DNA from 2 places in the Brachybacterium sp. 107 genome. Region 1 is predicted to be linked to the other one. Evidence: predicted binding sites of a transcription regulator. Region 1 holds the regulator's gene; the other holds the start of a gene.
The links. The regulator LexA, encoded in region 1, represses DNA repair genes until DNA is damaged. The targets are predictions, from matches to a motif close to TCGAACANNTGTTCGA.

Region 1 (10,199 bases):
CTCCACGACGAGGATCAGATCGCCGCCCTCAAGGGCGACATCGCCATGGCCGAGCTCCTCGACCGGGCGATCCGGCAGCGCCAGATCGTGCCGGACTCCGATATCCGACTGCGCATCGACGGCACACCGATCACCCTGACCCGGAGTGCGCTGCGCGCTGCCCGCCGTGAAGCCCGCGCATCCCACAAGCCGCACAACACGGCTCGCGCCGTCTTCGTCCGTGTGGCGATGGACCGCCTCGCCGAGTCGTACGAGAAGGCGCTGGCCGCCGGCGGCCACACCGTGGTCCCCGAGGACAGGCCCGATCTGCTGTCGGACCTCCGCAACGACTCCGAGGTCAAGAGGCAGCTCAACCTGGCCTGGCTCCCCTACACCCCGCAGGGATTCCTGCGGATCCTGCTCTCCCGGCCGGACCGCCTGCGCGCGGCCGCCCCGCCCTCGCTCGCCGACCGCATCGAGATCCTGGCACGGCCCAAGGACGCGCCCTGGACCGTCCAGGACATCCCGCTGCTCGACGAGGTCGCCGAGCTCCTCGGCGAGGACTCCGCACCTGCCGAAGCACGCGCCCGCGACGCCGCCACGCAGCGCGAGGCGGACGTCGACTACGCCCGCAAGGTCATCGAGAACATCGACAGCTCCGGGATCGTGCGTGCCGAGGACCTGGCCGATCAGGTCAACCGGGTCCGTGATGGCCGCACACTCGCCGAGCGGGCATCGGCCGAACGCAGCTGGACCTACGGCCATGTCGTCGTCGACGAGGCCCAGGAGCACTCACCCATGAGCTGGCGCGCCCTGATGCGGCGGGCACCCACCAAGTCCTTCACGGTGGTGGGAGACGTCGCGCAGACCTCCTCCGCAGGAGGGACGACGTCGTGGGACGAAGCCCTCAGTCCGTACATCCAGGATCGGCTGCAGGTCGAGCACCTGACCGTCAACTACCGCACGCCGAGCCGCATCATGGATCGCGCGATGGCGATGGCGCATGCCCAGAACCTGCCCGTCACCGACGTCAGCTCGGTGCGCGACGGGGACCGCGATCCCGTGATCCAGCGCAGCGACCAGGCGGATCTGGCGCGGACCGCCGCCGATGCGGTCCAGGCCGTGCACACAGAGGGCATCGGACGCCTCGCGGTCATCGCGGCGGCGGAACGGGTGCCCGACGTCTTCACCGAGCTGAGCACTCGCCGCGGACTGCCGCGAGTGGGCGAAGGATCCTCGGGCGTCGACGATGAGATCGCGGTGATGACTGCACAGGAGGCCAAGGGGCTGGAGTTCGACGGCGTGGTCATCGTCGAACCGATGGAGCTGATCGAAGCCCATGGTGCCGGCGACCTCTACGTCGCGATGACCCGCACGACCCACCATCTCGGCGTGGTCCACTCGCGGGCGCTCCCGGCAGGTATCACGCCTGCCTGAGACGGCGATCGGCGGCCGCGGCTTCCCCTCCGCGACCGCCGATCAGGTGTGCGCTGCAAGAGCGCACGAGGGATATCTTATGCACAGACGAGGCAGGACCCGGACCATCTCCACAGAATCCACAGAATCTGGTGCCGGAACCGACAGAGGATCCGGCAGATATGTCGGAATCCGTCCATGATTCCGCCGGATCAGCCCGCTGCCGACGCCTCGGCCCGCAGGCGGACGATGGCCGCGTCGAAGTCATCGAGGGAATCGAAGGCCTGGTAGACGCTGGCGAAGCGCAGATAGGCCACCAGATCCAGCTCCTGGAGCGGCTGCAGGATCGACAGGCCGACCTGATGTGCATCGATCTCGGCCAGGCCGCTGGAGCGGATGTCCTCCTCGACGCGCTGGGCCAGCATCGCGAGCTGATCATCGGTGACCGGCCTCCCCTGGCACGCCTTGCGCACCCCGGAGATCACCTTCGCCCTGCTGAAGGGCTCGCTGACCCCGGAGCGCTTGTGCACCGACAGCGATGCCGTCTCCGAGGTCGAGAAGCGACGGGAGCAGTTGGGGCACTGGCGACGGCGACGAATCGTCGCGCCGTCGTCGGAGGTACGCGAATCCACGACTCGCGAGTCGGGGTGGCGGCAGAACGGACAGTGCATCGGGCCAGGATACCGGCCCGCGCTCACATCAGCGCGATGCACCCTCGAGCACTGGCAGCTCGAGCTCCTGGCCCGCAGAGACCCGTCCTGTCGGAAGCTGGTTCAGGGCTCGCGCCTCGACGACGAACTCCTGGGCGCTCATGCCCTCGGGAGCGTAGTCCTCGGCGTATCCCCAGAGGGTGTCGCCCTCCTGGACCGTCACGGTCACCGCATCGCTCTCCCCATCGCCCGCGAGAGCAGCCGGGATGCCGAACACCAGCAGCGCCGCCGCGGCGACGGCGAGCCCGAGCAGGAAGGCCGTGGCGATCAAGAGCATCCGGCCGCGCCGGGTCGCCTCGAGTCGAACGTCCGATCGAGCAGGACGCTCATTCCGCTCGTGGCGGTGCTGCGGGAGGGGAAGAACCGTAGCCATATCCGTACGCATGTCCGAACTCCTGTTCGATCGAATGTCTGTGCGACTGTAGCCCCACTTCGGCGCGACACGCAAGAGGAACCTCGAACACCTGTTTGGAATCCCGTGCGCGCCGCCCTAGGCTGGGTGACACGACAACGGAACCGCAGGGGTCCGACAGACGAAGCCAGGAGGCCCGCACCATGACGCCGAGCACCCCCAAACAGATCAGGGTTCGCGACGACGCCGTGGAGGACCCTGTGACGGCAGGGCTCACGCGTCGGCAGCGGCTCGTGCTGGAGACCATCAACGCCGAGATCGCCGCGCACGGCTACCCGCCCACCATGCGCGAGATCGGGGATGCGGTGGGCCTGACCTCGTCGTCGTCCGTCTCCCATCAGCTCCAGGCCCTCGAACGCAAGGGCTTCCTGCGTCGCGACCCCAAGCGCCCCCGCGCGATGGAGGTCGTCATGCCCGGTGCCGACGGCACCCCCGAGGCCCCGTCCGCGCCCGAGATCACCCCGAACTCGGTCTCCGTGCCCCTCGTGGGCAGGATCGCGGCCGGCGCCCCCATCACCGCCGAGCAGCAGGTCGAGGACATCTTCACCCTGCCCTCACGGCTGGTCGGCGACGGCGACCTCTTCCTGCTCCAGGTGGTCGGCGACTCGATGATCGACGCCGCGATCTGCGACGGCGACTGGGTGGTGGTACGCAGTCAGAAGGAGGCGCAGAAGGGGGAGATCGTCGCCGCGATGATCGACGGCGAGGCGACCGTGAAGACCTTCGTGCAGCGCGATGACCATGTGTGGCTCATGCCGCACAACCCGTCCTTCGCCCCGATCCTGGGTGACCACGCCGAGATCCTCGGCAAGGTCGTGGCGGTCCTCCGCTCGATCTGAGGGCCGCCGCCCCGCATGCGATGCACGACGCCGCTGGCGTCTGCCGCCCGGGGTCCCGAGCGGCAGGCTCAGCGGACTCGGCAAACTCGGCGGAGTCGGCAGGCTCGGCGGAGTCGGCAGGCTCGGCGGAGTCGGCAGGCTCGGCAGGCTCGGTGGTCTGCTCAGTCGTCCGCGAGGCGGCGCAGGGCGCCGAGAGCCACCTCGGGATCCGTGGTGGGCCACAGCGGCGGCATGGAGTCACGGAGGAATCCTGCGTAGCGCGCGGTGGCCAGCCGCGGATCGAGCACGGCGACCATCCCTCGATCCTCATGGGAGCGGATCAGCCGGCCTGACCCCTGGGCCAGCAGCAGCGCCGCGTGCTGCGCGGAGATCGACATGAAGCCGTTGCCCCCGTTGCGGCTGATCCGCTCCTGTCGTGCCGCGGTCAGGGGGTCGTCGGGCCGCGGGAAGGGGATCCGGTCGATGGTGACCAGACGCAGCGACCGCCCGGAGACGTCCACCCCCTGCCAGAGGGTGAGGGTCCCGAACAGCGAGGCGTCCTCGTCCTGGCGGAAGTTGCGCACCAGGTTCGCCATCGAGTCCTCGCCCTGGACCTCGATCGTGAGATCCAGGCGCGCACGCACGTGCTCAGCGGCCAGCTCGGCGCCTCGACGCGAGGAGAACAGGCACAGCGCTCCCCCGCCCGATGCCTCCACCAGCTCGGTGAGGTGATCGAGCATCGCCGTCGACGGGCCCTCCCGTCCGGGCGGCGGGAGATGCCGTGCGGTGTAGAGGATGCCCTGGCTGCGGTATTCGAAGGGGCTGCCGACGTCCACCCCTGCCCACGCGCCGGAGTCCGCGGCGACCGGGATCTCCTCGGTGCCGATCCGGTCCACCCGGGCCAGCCCCACCTCGCCGGCGGCCGGTTCGAAGCGGTTCCCCAGCGCGAGGGTCGCGGAGGTCAGCACGGCGGTGCGGTGCTCGAGGATCGCACCGCGCATCGCGCCGGCCACGCTCAACGGCGCCACCTGGATGCTCGAGCGCCCCGTGGCCTGAGAGTGGGAGACGGAGACCACGTCGTCGTCGGCCGGGGACGCCAGGCGTTCGCAGACGTCGATGATCTCCTGCAGATTCGCCCGGACCGTCTTGCGGGTTCCGGCCGTCCCCGTCGTCGCATCGTCGCCGGCGTCCTTGGCATCGGAGTGGGCCGTGCGGGCCTCGATCCGCAGCTGCTGGATCGCGTCGGCGAGACGGTCGGGCAGCGGACCGATCACCCGACCGTCCGGGGCGAGCTCGAGGGACTCCCGCAGCTCCTCGGAGGCATCGTCGAGTGCCGTCCCGGCGACGCCGAGGCCGCGCAGGTCGCGCACGGTGCCCCGCAGCATGCCCGGGTTCAGGACATCGGTGACAGCGCTGGTGACGCGCCCGGAGAGGTCATGCGCCTCGTCGAAGACGACCACGTCGTGCTCGGGGATGATGCCGTGGCTGTCGAAGGCGTCGATGGCCAGCAGGGCGTGGTTGGTGACCACGATGTCCACCTCGCGGGCGAGCTCGCGGCTGCGTTCGGCGAAGCAGGACTCCACCATCGGGCAGGTCCCACCCAGGCACTGGGAGCCGGTGACGGAGACCTGGCGCCAGGCACGGTCGGAGACCGGGTCCTCCAGAGAATCACGGTCACCGCTGTCGGTCTCCTCCGACCACTCACGGAGCCGCTTGACCTGGTCCCCCAGGCGTTCGCTGCCCGAGCGCGACGGGTCGGCAGAGGCCTCGGCGAACAGTGCACCGGGGTCGATGTCCACGGGATAGCCGCCATCGATCTTGTGCCGGCAGAGGTAGTTCGCCCGTCCCTTGAGCAGGGCGAAGGTGGGAGTTCGCGGAAGGTGCGGGGCGACCGCCTCGACCAGGCGCGGCAGGTCCTTGCGCACGATCTGGGTCTGCAGGGCGATCGTCGCGGTGGAGATCACGACAGGGCGTCCGCTGACCAGAGCATGCCGCAGCGCGGGAACCAGGTAGGCGAGCGACTTGCCGGTGCCCGTACCGGCCTGGACCAGAAGATGCCGGCCCCCGGACATCGCCGTGTCGACCGCTTCCGCCATGGTCTGCTGGCCGGGACGCGGAACGCCACCGATCGCCGAGACCGCCGCCTCCATGAGGGTCGACAGCTGGATGTCGGCGGCCCCTGGGGCGGCCTCGTGATCGGTGGCGGTGGTCATCGGATCAGCGTATCCGCGGCTGATCCGATGACCCTTCAGGCCGCGCCGTGCAGCTCTGCGGCAAGCGCCTCATCCACGCGGGCGTGCAGCTTCGTGCCCTCCATGACGTGCTCCTCGGAGAGCACCTCGCCGGTGGTGTGCGCGCGGGCGACCAGATCACCGCGCGAGTACGGCACCAGCACGTCGACCTCGACCGCAGGACGCGGGAGTCGCTCGGCGATCAGGTCGCGCAGCTCCTCGATGCCCATGCCGGTCCGTGCCGAGACCACGATCGAGTCCTCGACCTGGCTGCGCAGGCGGGCGATCGTCTCGGGCCCGGCGAGGTCGGCCTTGTTGAGCACGATGATCTCGGGCACATCGAATCCGTCGACCTCGCCGAGCACCGTCCGGACAGCCGTGATCTGGCCCTCGGGGTCCGGATGGGAGGCGTCGACCACATGCAGCAGCAGATCCGAGTCGCCGACCTCCTCGAGGGTCGAGCGGAAGGCCTCCACCAGCTGCGTGGGCAGGTGCCGCACGAAGCCGACGGTGTCGGCGAAGGTGAACTCACGGCCGTCCGGGGTGGTGGAGCGGCGCACCGTCGGGTCGAGGGTCGCGAAGAGGGCGTTCTCCACGAGGACCCCGGCCCCGGTGAGCCGGTTGAGCAGGGAGGATTTGCCGGCGTTGGTGTAGCCGGCGATCGCGACGGCCGGTACCTGGCTGCGCCGGCGGTCGGCCCGCTGGGCCTCGCGTCCCGGGGCCATCGCCTTGATCTCCCGACGCAGCTTGGACATCCGGTCGCGGATCCGGCGACGATCCAGCTCGATCTTGGTCTCGCCGGGGCCGCGCGAGCCCATCCCCGCACCGGCACCGCCCACCTGGCCGCCTGCCTGCCGGGACATCGAGTCGCCCCAGCCGCGCAGTCGCGGCATCAGGTACTCGAGCTGCGCGAGCTCGACCTGCGCCTTGCCCTCGCGGGACTTGGCGTGCTGGGCGAAGATGTCCAGGATCAGCGCGGTGCGGTCGATGACCTTCACCTTGACGATGTCCTCGAGCGCGCGGCGCTGACCAGGGCCGAGCTCGCCGTCCGCGATCACGGTGTCGGCGCCCGCGGTGGCGACGATCTCGGCCAGCTCGGCCGCCTTGCCCTTGCCCAGGAAGGTCGCGGGGTCGGGGTGGGCACGACGCTGCAGCACGCCGTCGAGCACCTCGGACCCCGCCGTCTCGGCGAGCGCGGCCAGCTCGAGCAGGCTGGTCTCCGCCTCCTCGGTGTTCCCCGAGGTGTAGAGACCCGCCAGCACGACGCGTTCGAGCCGGAGCTGACGGTATTCGACCTCGCTGACGTCCTCGAGCTCGGTGGAGAGCCCGGCGACGCGGCGCAGCGCCTGACGGTCGGCGAGATCGTACTGCTCCCCGTCGGACGAGGAGTCATGGGTGGTGGACGCGGCGGAGGCTGCACTGCGGGAGAGGATCCGCTGGGTCAGCGCATCTCGTCGGCCATCGGCCGGCGTGGTCTCCTCCGGGGCGGCCGGGGTGCCTGCGCTGTCGGTGTGCGCCGCGGCCCCGGTCCCTCCCGTGGTGGTCCCGTCGACGTCGGTGTCGGAGTCGGGTTCGGGATGGAAGGCGATGGGCACGGTGGGGGAACTCCTCGAGGTGGGGGACGAACTGTTCTGACCAGAGTCGCACGCTCCTGGACCGGGGTCGAGGGATTTTGCGGCGAGCGGAGAGAGCCGCTGCGCACCGGCGCGCACGGGGAGCGCTCCTCGGCCGCCGAAGTCCGTATCCTGCTCAGGTGGACGAGCACTATTTCACCCCTTCTCCGACGACCGATGCCCGGCGGTTCCCGCTCCGGGTGCGACTGGCCGGTCGCGACCTCGACCTGGTCTCCAGCGCCTCCGTGTTCAGCGGTCACGGCCTCGACAAGGCGACCGCCGTGCTCCTGAACCGGCTCGACGAGATCACGATGCCGCCGGCGCGGGCACGGATCCTCGACCTCGGGTGCGGCTGGGGACCGATCGCCCTGACCGCGGGGATCACGCATCCTCATGCCGAGGTGTGGGCGGTCGACGTCAGCGAGCGAGCTCGTGAGCTCACGGCGGAGAACGTCGAGCGGGCAGGCCTCACGAACGTGCGCGTCGTCTCCCCGGACGAGGTACCGGCCGATCTGGAGCTCGACGCGATCTGGTCGAACCCGCCGATCCGGATCGGCAAGCCTGCCCTGCATGCGCTGCTGCTGGAGTGGACCGGCCGCCTCGCCCCGGTGGGCACTGCCGCGCTGGTGGTCGGCAAGAACCTCGGAGCGGATCCGCTGGCTCGCTGGCTCGGCGAGCAGCTGCCCGACCGCGAGGTCGCGAAGGTCGCGAGCGCGAAGGGCTTCCGGGTGCTCGAGGTGGGTCCCGTCAGACCAGGGTGACGCCGTCGGCGACGAGCTCGGCCGGCCCGGTGAGCGTGACCTCGCCCGTCACGGTCCATCCCACCTGCAGGCGCCCACCGGGCACATCGACGGTCCAGGGCTGCGCGCTGGTGTCCCCGGCGCGCAGGGCCGCTGCCACGGCCGTCGCCGCGACCCCGGTCCCGCAGGAGCGGGTCTCCCCCACCCCGCGTTCGAACACCCGCATCGCCACGTGCCGGGACCCGCGCTCGACGACGAGCTCGATGTTGGCGTCGGCGGGCGGTTCGGGGTCCAGGGACGGCCGGTGCGTCAGGTCGAGCTGTTCGAGGTCGATCCCCTCCGGGAGGAAGGCGACGGCGTGCGGGTTGCCCATGTCGACGTCCGTGACCGGGAGCGCCTGCCCCTCGATCTCGACGGTGCGCGCCCCCTGGGCGGCCGAGCTCGCCCCCATGCCGATGCGCACCGACCAGGGAGCACCGTCCCTGTCCGGGCGCTCGAGGACGTCGATCGATCGCACCCCGGCGCGGGTCCAGACGGCGAAGCTGTCCTCGTGCACGTGCCCCGCACGCAGCAGATGCGCAGCGAGCACGCGGACCCCGTTGCCGCACATCTCCGCGATCGAGCCGTCGGCATTGCGGTAGTCCATGAACCATTCCGGGGCATCCGCCGGGGCATCGATCCCCGCGGCGCGGGTGCGCACGGCGCGGATCACTCCGTCGCCGCCGATGCCGGCCCGGCGGTCCGTGAGGGCGATGACGGCCTGCGGGGACAGCTCGAGGACACCGTCCGGATCGTCCAGGATGACGAAGTCGTTCTCGGTGCCGTGGCCCTTGGTGAAACGCATGCTGTCGGTCATGGGTCGAGCCTATGCCGCCGCGGGCCCGTCCGGACCGCCCGCATCCTGGATCACGTGCAGGGCCCGCTCGAGAACGGCGTCGCCGTCGCCGTGCGGGTCCGGGGAGGCGTCGACCCACCGGACCCTGAGGTCACGGCGGAACCAGGTGTCCTGCTTGCGCACCAGGCGGCGCGTCCCGATGATCGTCGCCTCGATCGCGTCCTCGCAGCTCATCGTCCCGTCCAGCACGGCCAGGGCCTGTTCGTAGCCGATCGCGCGTCGCGCGGTGCGGCCCTGCTCCAGTCCTCGGCCGCGCAGAGCACGGACCTCGTCCAGCAGCCCGAGCTCGACCATCGTGCGGACCCGGCGCTCGATGCGGTCGTGCAGATCGGCTCGCTCGAGGCTCAGACCGATCTGCACGGTGCCGGGGTCCGCGTAGACCGGTCGCGGCAGGAAGGCGGCGAAGGGACGACCGGTCAGCTCGCCGACCTCCAGGGCGCGCACGATGCGTCGGGTGTCCCCCGGGCCGATCTTCGCCGCGGCCTCAGGATCCCGGCGTGCCAGCTCGGCGTGCAGCGTGGCCGTGCCGTGCTCCGCTGCACGTGCCTCGAGGTGGGCACGGGTGTCCGCGTCCGTGGGCGGGAACTCGATCTCGTCGAGGGCAGCGCGCACATAGAGGCCCGAGCCGCCCACCAGTATCGGTCTCCTCCCCCGGGAGCGGATCTCCGCGATCGCCTCGCGCGAGGCCGCCTGATACGCGGAGACGCTCGCCTCCTGGGTCACCTCCAGGACGTCGAGCTGGTGATGGGGCACCGCATCGCGCTCGGCACGGGTCACCTTCGCGGTGCCGATGTCCATGCCCCGATAGAACTGCAGTGCGTCGGCGTTGATGATCTCGCCGTCGAGCTGCCGGGCCAGCGCGATCGCCAGATCCGACTTCCCGGTCGCCGTGGCCCCGACGACGGCGACCACCGGGAGCGGGGCGTGACCTGCGCGGAGACCCGTCCGATGCGAGGAGGGATCGCGCCGCGCGGTCGCAGGATTGTCCATGCGCGGCAGACTACCTGCACCGATGACGAGGGTCAGCCGAATCACGCCTGGTCGCAGGCTGGTTCCCCGGGGAAGGGAGTAGGGTGAGCCGCGGCCCTGCACCGCCGGGCGCTCCACCACGACTACTGCATTGCCTGAGGTTGGAAGTGACTGCACCGCACGAGTCCCCCGCACTGCCGGATTCGACTCACGGACTCGCCCCGATGTCCATGGCCCGCATCGAGCAGAGCCTTGCTCGGCACGGATATGCCTTCGTCGAGGACGATGAGCACCCGGAGATCCTCCGGGCACGCTTCGATGACTACCGGTTCCAGTTCATGCTGTCCGGCGAGGAGCAGGCTGTTCTGCAGACCCGTGGCCGCTGGAGCCATTCGGTGGACTTCTCCCGCAAGGTC
Region 2 (10,199 bases), on a different contig from region 1:
ACGGTCCACCATGGTCCATGGCGCCTTCGGGGAGCTGCTGCCGATCGTGGCGATGTCCTTGCTGCTCTCCACCCGCGGCACCTGGCAGGCGGCGCTGATCCTGCTGCTCTTCGCCGTCCTCGCCGTGCTGACGGTGGCGATCCCCGGGCGGTTCTTCCGCCGCATCCCACTGCTCGGGAGAGCCTTCGCCGCGGCGTCGAACTCGACGATGCAGACGACGCTGCGGGTGACCGTCTGGGTGCTGATCTCCTTGATGCTGCTCACCGCCGTCCTCGAGCTCGACGTCGCCCTCGGGGCGTTCGCAGCCGGGCTGCTGCTGAACGCCGCTCTCCGGTCCGCCTCGCCGACCCATGCCGACGAGGTCATGCACAAGATCGAGATCGTCGGGTTCAGCCTGCTCATCCCGGTCTTCTTCGTCACCAGCGGGATGAGCATCGACCTCGCTGCGGTCCTCGCGCAGTGGCCGCTGCTGCTCGGCTTCGTCGCCGTGATCGCGCTGGTCCGCGGGCTCCCGGTGTTCCTGCGCGAGACCTTCACGACCACCCATTCAGGCCTGGGGACGCCGCGTGAGCGGGGCGCTCTGAGCCTGTACGCGGCGACGGGCCTGCCGATCATCGTCGCCGTCACCCAGGTCGCCGCGTCCTCCGGGCTGATCACCACCACCATGGCCTCGATCATGGTCACCGGCGGAGCTGTCACCGTGCTGGTGTTCCCGTTCCTCGCCACGCGGCTGATGGCACGCGGGACGTCGCCGGGCACGCCGGGAGATCAGGCAGCCCAGGGAACTCAGGGAACTCAGGGAACTCAGGGAACTCAGGGAACTCAGGGAACTCAGGGAACTCAGGGAACTCAGGGAACTCAGGGAACTCAGGGAACTCAGGGAACTCAGGGAACTCAGGGAACTCAGGGAACCTAAGGAGCACAGGAGACGCCCGGGACACCAGAGGCGCCGGAGACGCCGGACGAGTCGGCGACTCAGCGGTAGAGGTGAACCGCTCGCCTCACCGTCGGCTCGACATCTGAAACACTTCAGATTCGCCGGTGAGGGGTGGAAGTACCGGTGCGCACCGGCGCCATGGCCGCCGTCCAGGAGCTCAGCTACCGGCCCGGCTCCCAGCAATGCAGGGAACTCCGCCGGGCAGGCGGCAGCGGGCTGATCGGGGTGCTGCCCACCGACCTCGGGAATCCGTGTCGCACGGACGTCATCGCGATAATCGAGGCGGAGGCAGAGGCGGAGTTCCGGGGCCCAAGGATCGTGATCGCCCGCTGCCGAACAGGTCTTCCGCCGTCACAATTCTGGCGGCAGAACAGCACGGCCCCTATGTTCGCTATCGTCACCCGAAAGTCTCCATAGGACCCAGGAGTCCCAGACCGAATCCCTTCGAGGAGGGCAGTCCATGCCGTCTGACCCCACGACCTTCACCGATAGTCCCACCAAAGCCGATGGCGCCCTGGACCGGGAGACCTTCGCCGACCTCTTCCGTCGCCATCCCGCCGGTGTCGCCGTCGTCACGCTGACCAACGGGACCCGACCCCTCGGATTCACGGCGACGTCCGTGATCTCCGTGTCCGCGCAGCCCGCCGTGCTCGCGTTCTCCATCAACGACACGTCGTCCTCGTGGCCGGCGCTCAGCCAGGCCGAGACGGTGACGGTGAACCTGCTGGCCGCGAACCAACGTCAGGTCTCCACCGTGTTCGCGACCTCCGGCATCGACCGGTTCGCACAGGTCGCCTGGCACCATCTCCCCACCGGGGAGCCCGTGCTGGACGGCACCGCGGGGTGGATCAGCGGCCGGATCCTGCAGCGCGTCCCCGCCGGCGGCAGCCATCTCGTGATCGTCGCCGCGGACCGCGCAGAGATCGCGAACGACGAGCCGCTGGTCTATCGCAACCGCACGTACCACCAGCTCCTCGAGTACGAGATCTGAGCTGGCGGAGGGCGCCGCTCGATAGCCTGGACCATGCCTCCAGCACAGAAAGGTCGACGATGTCCTCTCCCCCGCTGAGCACGGAACTACTGATCGTCCCGACCGCGCACCTGTCTGCGAGCACACCGGAGCCTGCAGTGGCTCGTGCACGCGAGCGCTTGGCCGCCTGGCGACCGAACCTGGTGGCGATCGAGGCCCTGCCGGGGAACCTCGTCGTCGAGTACGAGCAGCGCGGCGGGACGTTCGCTGACTTCCAGGTCGGCGGGGCGATCGACGCCCGATGCGGTGCCGCTCTGCTGAGCTCGCCGCCGAGCGATCTCTGGGTCGCGCAGCAAGAGGCTTGTTCACCCGACAGCTCGCTGACAGACCGGGTGCTCGCCTGGATCCGGGCCCGCGAGCCGATCAATGCTCTACTGCTTCCGTACCAGGTTGCGAACCTCGATGAGCCGGTCAGGAAGTTCCTCGACGATCTCGCGGGCCGACGCCGGGAGACCATCTCGATCGGCGCGCACATTGCTCGAAAGCTCGGCCATTCTTACGTCGCGCACGTTGACGACCATGCCGGTGTCGAGAACATCGACCCGCTGCCCGAGGGATTCGAGGCGGAGCTCCTGGGCTACAAGGAGGAGATCTCCGGTCTGCTCGCGGAGGCTGTCGCTCCACCGCATCTCGTGGAGGATCTCTGGGCTCAATGGCGGTTCTACGCATCGGATGACGTGCGGGCCACGACCGAACGTCTGGAGAGCTCGGAGCGCCTCGTGGGCGGAGAGGGCACCCCGCGGCTGCGACGGGTGATGCTGGCGAACTGGCGCGCGAGGAACCTGGCGATCGCGGCGCGCCTGCGGTCGGCGACGGGTGCCGTCCCCAGCGGACGGGTGCTGTTCGTCGTCGGCTCGTCCCACGAGGCGCCGCTGCGTACCGCCCTGGGCACAGATCAGTACGACCTGCGACTGGTCGAGCTCAAGGAGCTGGAGCCCTGAATAGGAGCGAGTGTGACCTGCGCCCGCTCGGTTCGCACCACCCCTGGGTGTCGGGTACGCTGATGCCTGCTCTTACGAGCGCTGGAGGATTCGCCTAGCGGCCTATGGCGCACGCCTGGAACGCGTGTTGGGTTAACGCCCTCAGGGGTTCAAATCCCCTATCCTCCGCCGAAGAAATGCCCCTCACCTGCTGGTGGGGGCATTTCTGCATCCGCTAGATTCCGAACAGTCGCACCACTCAGCACAGCCGCGCCTCTCCGCACAGCCGTGCTCGTCAGAACAGTGACGGCTGCGGGACCAGGTCGAGTGCGGCCGGGGCGGGCCGCACCCTGCCGGCCCGGGCGGCTCTGCCAGCGGCGGCCCGTCGTTGCTCGGGCTGGTCCTCGTCCTCGTGGATGTCCAGGCCGTGGCGCTGCAGCAGCGGCCGCACCCGCTGGGACAGGTTCTTGCGATAGCTCGCCGGTGCATAGGACTCCCGGCCGTAGAAGCGCTGATATCCGGTGGCGAGCTCGGGATGCTCCCGCTCGATCCACTGGAGGAACCACTCCTTCGCGCCCGGCCGCAGGTGCAGCGCCCCGAAGACGACGCGCTCCGCACCAGCCGCGGCGATCTGCGCGAGGGCTTCGTCGAGCTGGGCGTCGGAGTCGGTCAGCCACGGCATGATCGGCATGAGGAACACGGTGACGCGGAAGCCGGCGTCGGCCGCGGCGCGCACGGTCGCGAGCCGCGCGGCGGTGGTCGGGGTGCCCGGCTCGATCGCCTTCTGCAGGTCGTCGTCGAAGACGGCGATCGACATCGAGAGGTCCACCGGGACCCGCTGCGCGGCCGTCGTCAGGAGCGGGAGGTCCCGCCGCAGCAGGGTGCCCTTGGTGAGGATCGAGATCGGCGTGCCGCTGTCGGCGAGGGCGGAGATGATCCCGGGCATGAGCCCGTAGCGCCCTTCGGCGCGCTGATACGGATCGGTGTTGGTGCCCAGTGCCACGAGTTCGCGGCTCCAGGAGCGCTTGGCGAGCTCGGCGCGCAGCACCTCGGCGACGTTGACCTTCACGATGACCTGCTGATCGAAGTCGGCGCCCGCGTCGAGGTCGAGATAGGTGTGCGTGCTGCGGGCGAAGCAGTAGACGCAGGCGTGGGAGCAGCCGCGATACGGATTGACGCTCCACTGGAACGGCATCGAGCTCGAGGCGGGCACCCGGTTCAGCGCAGATTTCGCCGTCACCTCGTGGAAGGTGACGCCCTGGAACTCGGGAGTGCGCACGCTGCGCACCAGTCCCTTCATCCCGAGGAGGGCCTGGGAGCGCTGCTCGTCGTCGATCGCCTGTCCACTCCATCGCATACCGCACAGTCGAACGTGCGTTCGATCTTTTGTCAAGGAGGCGCGCACGCTCCGTCCTCGCGGCCGACGGGCGCCACCTCGTGACCGCATCGGGACCTCCGGCGTCGAGACCGGCGAAAGCCCACGTCAGCGGCACCGCCATGCCCGTCCCACATGCCTCAGGGCCGTCGGCACTGGTCGATCCGCGACGCCGAGCCCACTGTTCCCCCGCTCGCTCCGTCCTCCCCGGATATCCTGCGAGCTGCAACGGCCGGGGAACGCAAGGGGGAGCGCATGTCGGGCACAGGGGACGGCGCGCCGCATGACGGCCCTCCGGGGTACGGGGGCGACAACCGTGATCGACCGCAGGGCTGGGGAGCACAGGGCGCCGACCCCGACGCCACCCATCAGGCGTGGAGAGCGGACCAGCCCCACCTGAACGCTCGCTCCGGCGCCTCCCCGTACAACGCCTCGTCCCCTGCTCCGCAGTCCAACGGACAGTTCGGCACCTCCCCGCAAGGCGGTCCGGGCAGCCCGACAGGTCCCGGCGGCCCGACAGGTCAGGGCGGCCCGACAGGTCAGGGCGGCCCGACAGGTCAGGGCGGCTCGACAGGTCTGGGCGGCCCGCCGGGCGCTGTCGACCCCAGCGGTCCACAGGCACCGGGCCGTCCGTCCTCTCCTGGGCGCCGTTGGGCACTGATCGCGGTGGCGTTCGGCTGCATCGCCATGCTGCTGCTCGTGATCGGCGGAGGCGTCCTCTACCTGACCCTCCAGCGCAGCGGCGGGACGAACCCCTCCGTAGCAGCCCCGTCGGACCCCGAATCGACCTCGACGCAGCCCGCGGAGACCGACTTCTCGACCGACCCGGCGGACTCGACGTTCGTGGGGATCTCCCCGCTCGACACCGTGGACGGCGATGCCGACGACGTGTGGGCGGTCATGGCCAACAACCCGCTGACCACCGGCTCCCTGCCCGATGTCAGCACCTGCGAGATCCCCGAGACCCCGGTCGAGCAGACCGTGGAGGAGCTGCAGGCCACCCTCGACGCCGCCAACGACTGCCTGGACTTCCTGTGGTCCAGCGCGAACTCCGACCGCGGGCTGCCCTGGGACGAACCGACGGTCCAGGTCTACACCTACCCGGACATCCCCAGCTCCCCCTGCGAGCCGGACACCTTCGAGGAGGACTTCCCGCGGGTGTGCAACCTCGACTTCACCATCTACTGGCCCGCGGGCTACGGCACGGGAGCCGAGCAGACCGACTCGGCCGCGGTGCCGGGCGCCTATGTGTGGGACCTGTCGTGCCTGTACATGAACACGGTGACCTGGAACAGCTCGCTGGCGTTCTACTTCAACGCGCTCGACGAGAAGCTCGCGGACGATCCGGAGCGTGCTGACGAGGCCTGGCGCCGCTACAACCTGCAGATGCGCTGCCTCGCGGCGGCCTCCACCATGCAGGTCCCCGCGGCCGCGCAGCCCACCCCGGAGATGATCGAGACGCTGCTCGATGAGTCGACCTGGCCCACGGAGGACGAGCCGCACAGCCTCGAGCCGGCGTCCCGCGTGCGCTGGCTGAAGGTCGGACTGGAATCGGACGGCGACGTCTCCCAGTGCAACACCTGGCTCGCGCCGTCGGACCAGGTGGCGTGATCTCCCGCGATCCGACTCCCCACTAGCCTGGAGCCATGGTGCAGCCCTCGACATCCTCTCCGCGCGACCCCTCATCCGGCGCCTTGTACACGGCCCGCGTGGACAACGTCGACGGCACGTCGGGACAGGTGCGCGTGCACGAGGGTCCCGCCACTCTCGCGCCAGAGGTCCCCTCCGCCGAGCTTCCGGAAGGAGCCGCCCCGACCCCCGAGGCCCTGCTCCCCACGGGCGGGCCGACGGCACCGGCACGCGGGTTCAACCCCGAGCAGTTCCTCGCCATGGCCTGGAGCACGTGCCTCGGTGAGACCCTGCGCGTGGTCCTCGCGGAGCGGGGCCTGCCCCACGAGAGCCATGTGAGCGTCGAGGTGGGCCTGCACCGCGACCCGTCGGGCGGTTACCGTTTCGCGCCCCGCGCTCTCGTCACGATCGACGAGATGGCGGCCGACGAGGCGCAGCCGCTCCTCGAGGCCGCCCATGCCCGCTGCCCCGTCTCGAAGCTGCTGAGCGGCTCGAGCGAGCCGATCGTCGAGCTCCAGGAGCCCGACCGCGTCTGAGGGGCCGACGGCAGTCGAGGACCTGACCGCGCTCGAGGACCCGACGGCGGTCGAATGTTAGCTCCGAGCTGAGGTCGACGTGATGCACCGCAAGACCCCCTGGCCAGCGCACGAGAGGCCCGCCCCACGACCCGACGCTCAACCCGCCCCACGACTCGCCGAGCGAATCCACCGATACGTCCCGCCCACGGGACATTTCAGTGGATTCGCCGTGCGTGTCCTGGCATCGCCGCCCAGCTGCCCACGGGACGGGTCGACCCGGGCCACCTCGGGCCGCCTCGGGTCGCCTCGGGTCGCCCCGGGCCGACCCGGGCCGCCTCGGGTCGCTTCGGGTCGCTTCGGCGCACCTCAGCCGAGAGTCGCCGGTCGCTCCCAGGCCACCCCGCGCACGTGCTCGTCGAGGAACCCGAGGAAGGTCTCGTACCAGACCTGTGCGTTCCCGCGGCCCTGGATCCAGTGGCCCTCGTCGGGGAAGTACAGGTAGCGGTGCCGGGTGCGTCCGTCGGCGTCGCGCGGGGTCGCCGAGAACTCGTGCAGGTCGTACCAGAGGGCGTGGCCCTGGGCGATCGGCACCCGGTAGTCGCGGTCGCCGTGGATCACGAGCATCGGGGCGACGATGTCCCCCACGTAGTCCTTGGGGTTGTACTGCTGGTTCTGGTCCCGCATCGACCGCTCCCAGCCCGCATTGTCGGTGGTGTGACCCATCGACTCGGTGTCCCACAGCGAGGCGTGCGTGACGATGCAGCGGAAGCGGTCGCCGGTGTGCCCGGCCACCCAGTTGGCCATGTAGCCGCCGTAGGAGCCGCCGGCGAAGGCGGTGCGCTCGGCGTCGATGTCCGTCCGCTCCACGGCCGCGTCCGTCAGCGCCATGATGTCGGTGAACGGGGCGCCGCCCAGCTCGTGCTGGCCGCGGTCGATCATCGCCTGGCCGTAGCCGGTGGAGATCGCGGGGTCCGGCAGCAGCACGGCGTAGCCGGCGGCCACAAAGGGGTTCGGGTTCCAGCGGTAGGTCCAGGCGTTCCAGGATCCCCAGGGGCCGCCGTGGGCGAAGACCACCAGCGGGTGCGGGCCCTCGCCCTCGGGGACGCGCAGCCAGGCGCGCAGGTCGGTGCCGTCCTCGGCGGTCGCGATGATCTCGGTGAGCGTGCCGGCGGAGGCCAGGGAGGCGGCCGGGTTCGGCAGCTCCTCGACAACCCCGGTCGCCGGGTCGATGCGCACCGGGAAGGGCGCCACGTCGATCCCGGAGGCCGACGCGATGACTGCTCCCCCGGCGACCGATGCCGACGAGAACGCCAGATCCTGCTCCGGGCCGCCGGCGAGGCGTCGCGGTGTCGGGTCGTCGACCCCGCCGATCCACACGGAGCCGCGGCCGTGGTCATCACTGGTCGCGATCAGCGTCGTGTCGTCCAGCCACACCGGATCGACCCAGTGGTCCAGCTCGGGCCACACCGTGGTCGTGGTCCCGTCGCTCAGGTCCAGCAGCTCGACCGAGGCCGAGAGGCTCGCGTGCTGGGTCCAGATCTGCTGGCGTCCGATCAGCGCCCTGGTGCCGTCCGGGCTGAACTCGCCGGGGCCGTACTCGACCTCCGCCGTGGCCTCGCGCAGGAGGCGCGGAGGCTGGGCGCCGATGAGGTCGAGGAGGTAGAGATCGGGGGCGGCGACCAGGTCGCCGCGGGAATCCGACATCGCCACCAGGGCTCTCGATCCGATGCGGTCGACGGTCCAGCCGACGAGCCGACCCGGCGGCATCTCGACGTGGCGGAAGTGCAGCACCTGCGCGCGGGGCCCGTCGTCGGCGGATCCGGTGGCGGGGTCGGTGGCGGATCCAGTGGCAGATCCGTCGGCGGGATCGGCGGCAGATCCGTCGGCGGGCTGGGTGGCAGATCCGGTGGCGGAGTCGGCGGTCGCCGATCCGGTGGGCTCCGTGGCCTCGGCCCAGTCGAGGTCCTCGGGCAGAGCGGCGAGGGCGAGGACGGTGCGCGTCGGCCCCAGATCCTGATCCCAGTACCGGGTGGGGAAGGCGGCGTGGAAGGCTGCGGTCACCTTCGCGGTCTCCCGTGCCGCGCTCAGACGCGCGTGCTCGATCTCGTCGGCCGCCTGGGAGTGGACCTCGAGCTCGGCGAGAAGGTGGCCGCCGGCCAGGTGGAGCGCGCCGAAGCCGCCGGGACGAGCGGCGAGCTCGCGCGCCTCGCCCCGCACGGGCAGCGCCCACAGCTGGGCATCCCCCGACGCGTCGGCCTCGGAGCCGTCCTCTCCCACCCGCTTGGCGGTGAAGAAGGTGGTGCCGTCCTCGGCGGCGGCGACCGCCCCGATGGAGGCGTCACCGCGGGTCAGCGGCAGGATACGGTCTCCCTCGAGCTCCACGAGCGCGCTGCGGTAGGCGGTGCCCTTGGCGTTCGGGGAGGAGACCTTCGCGAGGATCCTGCCTCCCTCGGTGGTCTCCAGCCCGGCCAACCGGGTCGCGTCCAACAGGGCTTCGATGCTCTCGGATGTCATGGTTCACCATCCTGCCACCGGCGCCTGACAGCGCGGAGCCGTTCTCCCCGACCCGCTCAGGGAGTCGGTGCGGGGGCGAACCCCGGGGAGCTGCTCCCCAGCCAGCGCAGCGCCGCGGGGGTCACCTCGACCCACAGCGAGGCCGTATGCCCGCCCCGGGGAGTGCTGGCCACGGTGAGGGAGGTGGGCGCTCGCACCGCCTGCTGCATCTGGGCGAGCGAGGGATGGGGCAGCGGGTCGTCCGCGCCGTAGAAGAACCACAGGCGCACGGCCGGAGCCTCCTCGGCGGCGAGGGCGGGGAGGTCATAGCGGGGGTCGTCGTCCGGTCTCCACTGCTGCCCGCTCGCGTAGAGCGGCTGGTAGTAGCCGGCCAGGGAGATCGCGCTGGCGAAGAGGTCGGGGTGGCGCAGGGCGAGCATGTTCGCGCACCAGCCGCCGGCGCTGTAGCCGAAGCTCGCCCAGGCCTCCGGGTGGCCCACGGTGCGCAGATGCGTGCGCACCCAGTCCGGGACGACCTCGGCGAGGTAGGTCTCGTACTGACCGTCGCTGCCCTGCGAAGAGGGTCCGGTGGCGGGGTCGGTGGAGGGGTCGGCATCCACGCATTCGGTGTCGTAGGTCCCGGGATACGGGGTCGGGGCGACGACGATCGCCTCGCCGAGCTCCCCGTGCGATGCGGCCCTGTCCATGTCGCGCCCGAGCTCGAACGAGCGCCGGAAGGTGCTGGGACCGCCGGGGATCCCGCTGAGCGCGACGATCACGGGGTAGCGCCGCTGTGGATGCTGCAGGTAGCCGGCGGGCAGATGGACCATCGCCTCGGTCGTCGCGATGCCGGGGGCAGGGATCGTGACGGTGATCCACTGGCCGTGCGTGGTGCTGCGCAGCCCCGTGAGCGCCTTGTCGTCCAACGGATCGCGCTGGAGCGAGGTCGCGGGCGCTGACTGCGCGGCCTCGAGCGCGGCGAGCTCGTCGCGATCCTCTCCGTCGGCCCCTCGCTGCGCGGGCGCCCCGTCCTGCGCCTGGACCGAGAGCTCCCCGGGTCCCTGCGCCAGGAACTCCCAGCTGCTCACGGTGCCCGTGGCCCGGTTGATCCACAGCGCGGCGGTGACCAGCACCAGCGAGCTCACGAGCACGAGGGCGACGACCTGTGCCAGGTGGGGGTGCCGCGCACGCGGAACTCTCAGCACCGCGAGGGCGAAGACGATCGCCGTGATCACCGTGGCGGTGACCGCGGTCCCCAGTCCCATCAGGTCGAACGCGCCCACACCCATCTGCTTCC

Region 2: the regulator LexA is predicted to act here: its motif matches at 4,254-4,269, upstream of ACT3UL_RS12090 (Rv2578c family radical SAM protein).

What each region holds. Positions count from the first base shown of each region.
Region 1 is NZ_JBQSYW010000001.1:47,553-57,751, forward strand. Features, by position in the region: gene ACT3UL_RS00200 (HelD family protein) at 1-1,416, shown strand, start outside; gene nrdR (transcriptional regulator NrdR) at 1,608-2,066, opposite strand; gene ACT3UL_RS00210 (LysM peptidoglycan-binding domain-containing protein) at 2,095-2,376, opposite strand; gene lexA (transcriptional repressor LexA) at 2,661-3,356, shown strand; gene ACT3UL_RS00220 (ATP-dependent DNA helicase) at 3,518-5,548, opposite strand; gene hflX (GTPase HflX) at 5,584-7,161, opposite strand; gene ACT3UL_RS00230 (class I SAM-dependent methyltransferase) at 7,320-7,940, shown strand; gene dapF (diaminopimelate epimerase) at 7,927-8,775, opposite strand; gene miaA (tRNA (adenosine(37)-N6)-dimethylallyltransferase MiaA) at 8,785-9,804, opposite strand; gene ACT3UL_RS00245 (YbjN domain-containing protein) at 9,951-10,199, shown strand, end outside.
Region 2 is NZ_JBQSYW010000010.1:33,288-43,486, reverse strand. Features, by position in the region: gene ACT3UL_RS12110 (cation:proton antiporter) at 1-916, shown strand, start outside; gene ACT3UL_RS12105 (flavin reductase family protein) at 1,398-1,928, shown strand; gene ACT3UL_RS12100 (DUF5694 domain-containing protein) at 2,066-2,908, shown strand; tRNA gene ACT3UL_RS12095 (tRNA-Ser) at 2,992-3,076, shown strand; gene ACT3UL_RS12090 (Rv2578c family radical SAM protein) at 3,183-4,244, opposite strand; gene ACT3UL_RS12085 (hypothetical protein) at 4,518-5,873, shown strand; gene ACT3UL_RS12080 (OsmC family protein) at 5,909-6,427, shown strand; gene ACT3UL_RS12075 (S9 family peptidase) at 6,776-8,923, opposite strand; gene ACT3UL_RS12070 (alpha/beta hydrolase) at 8,980-10,191, opposite strand.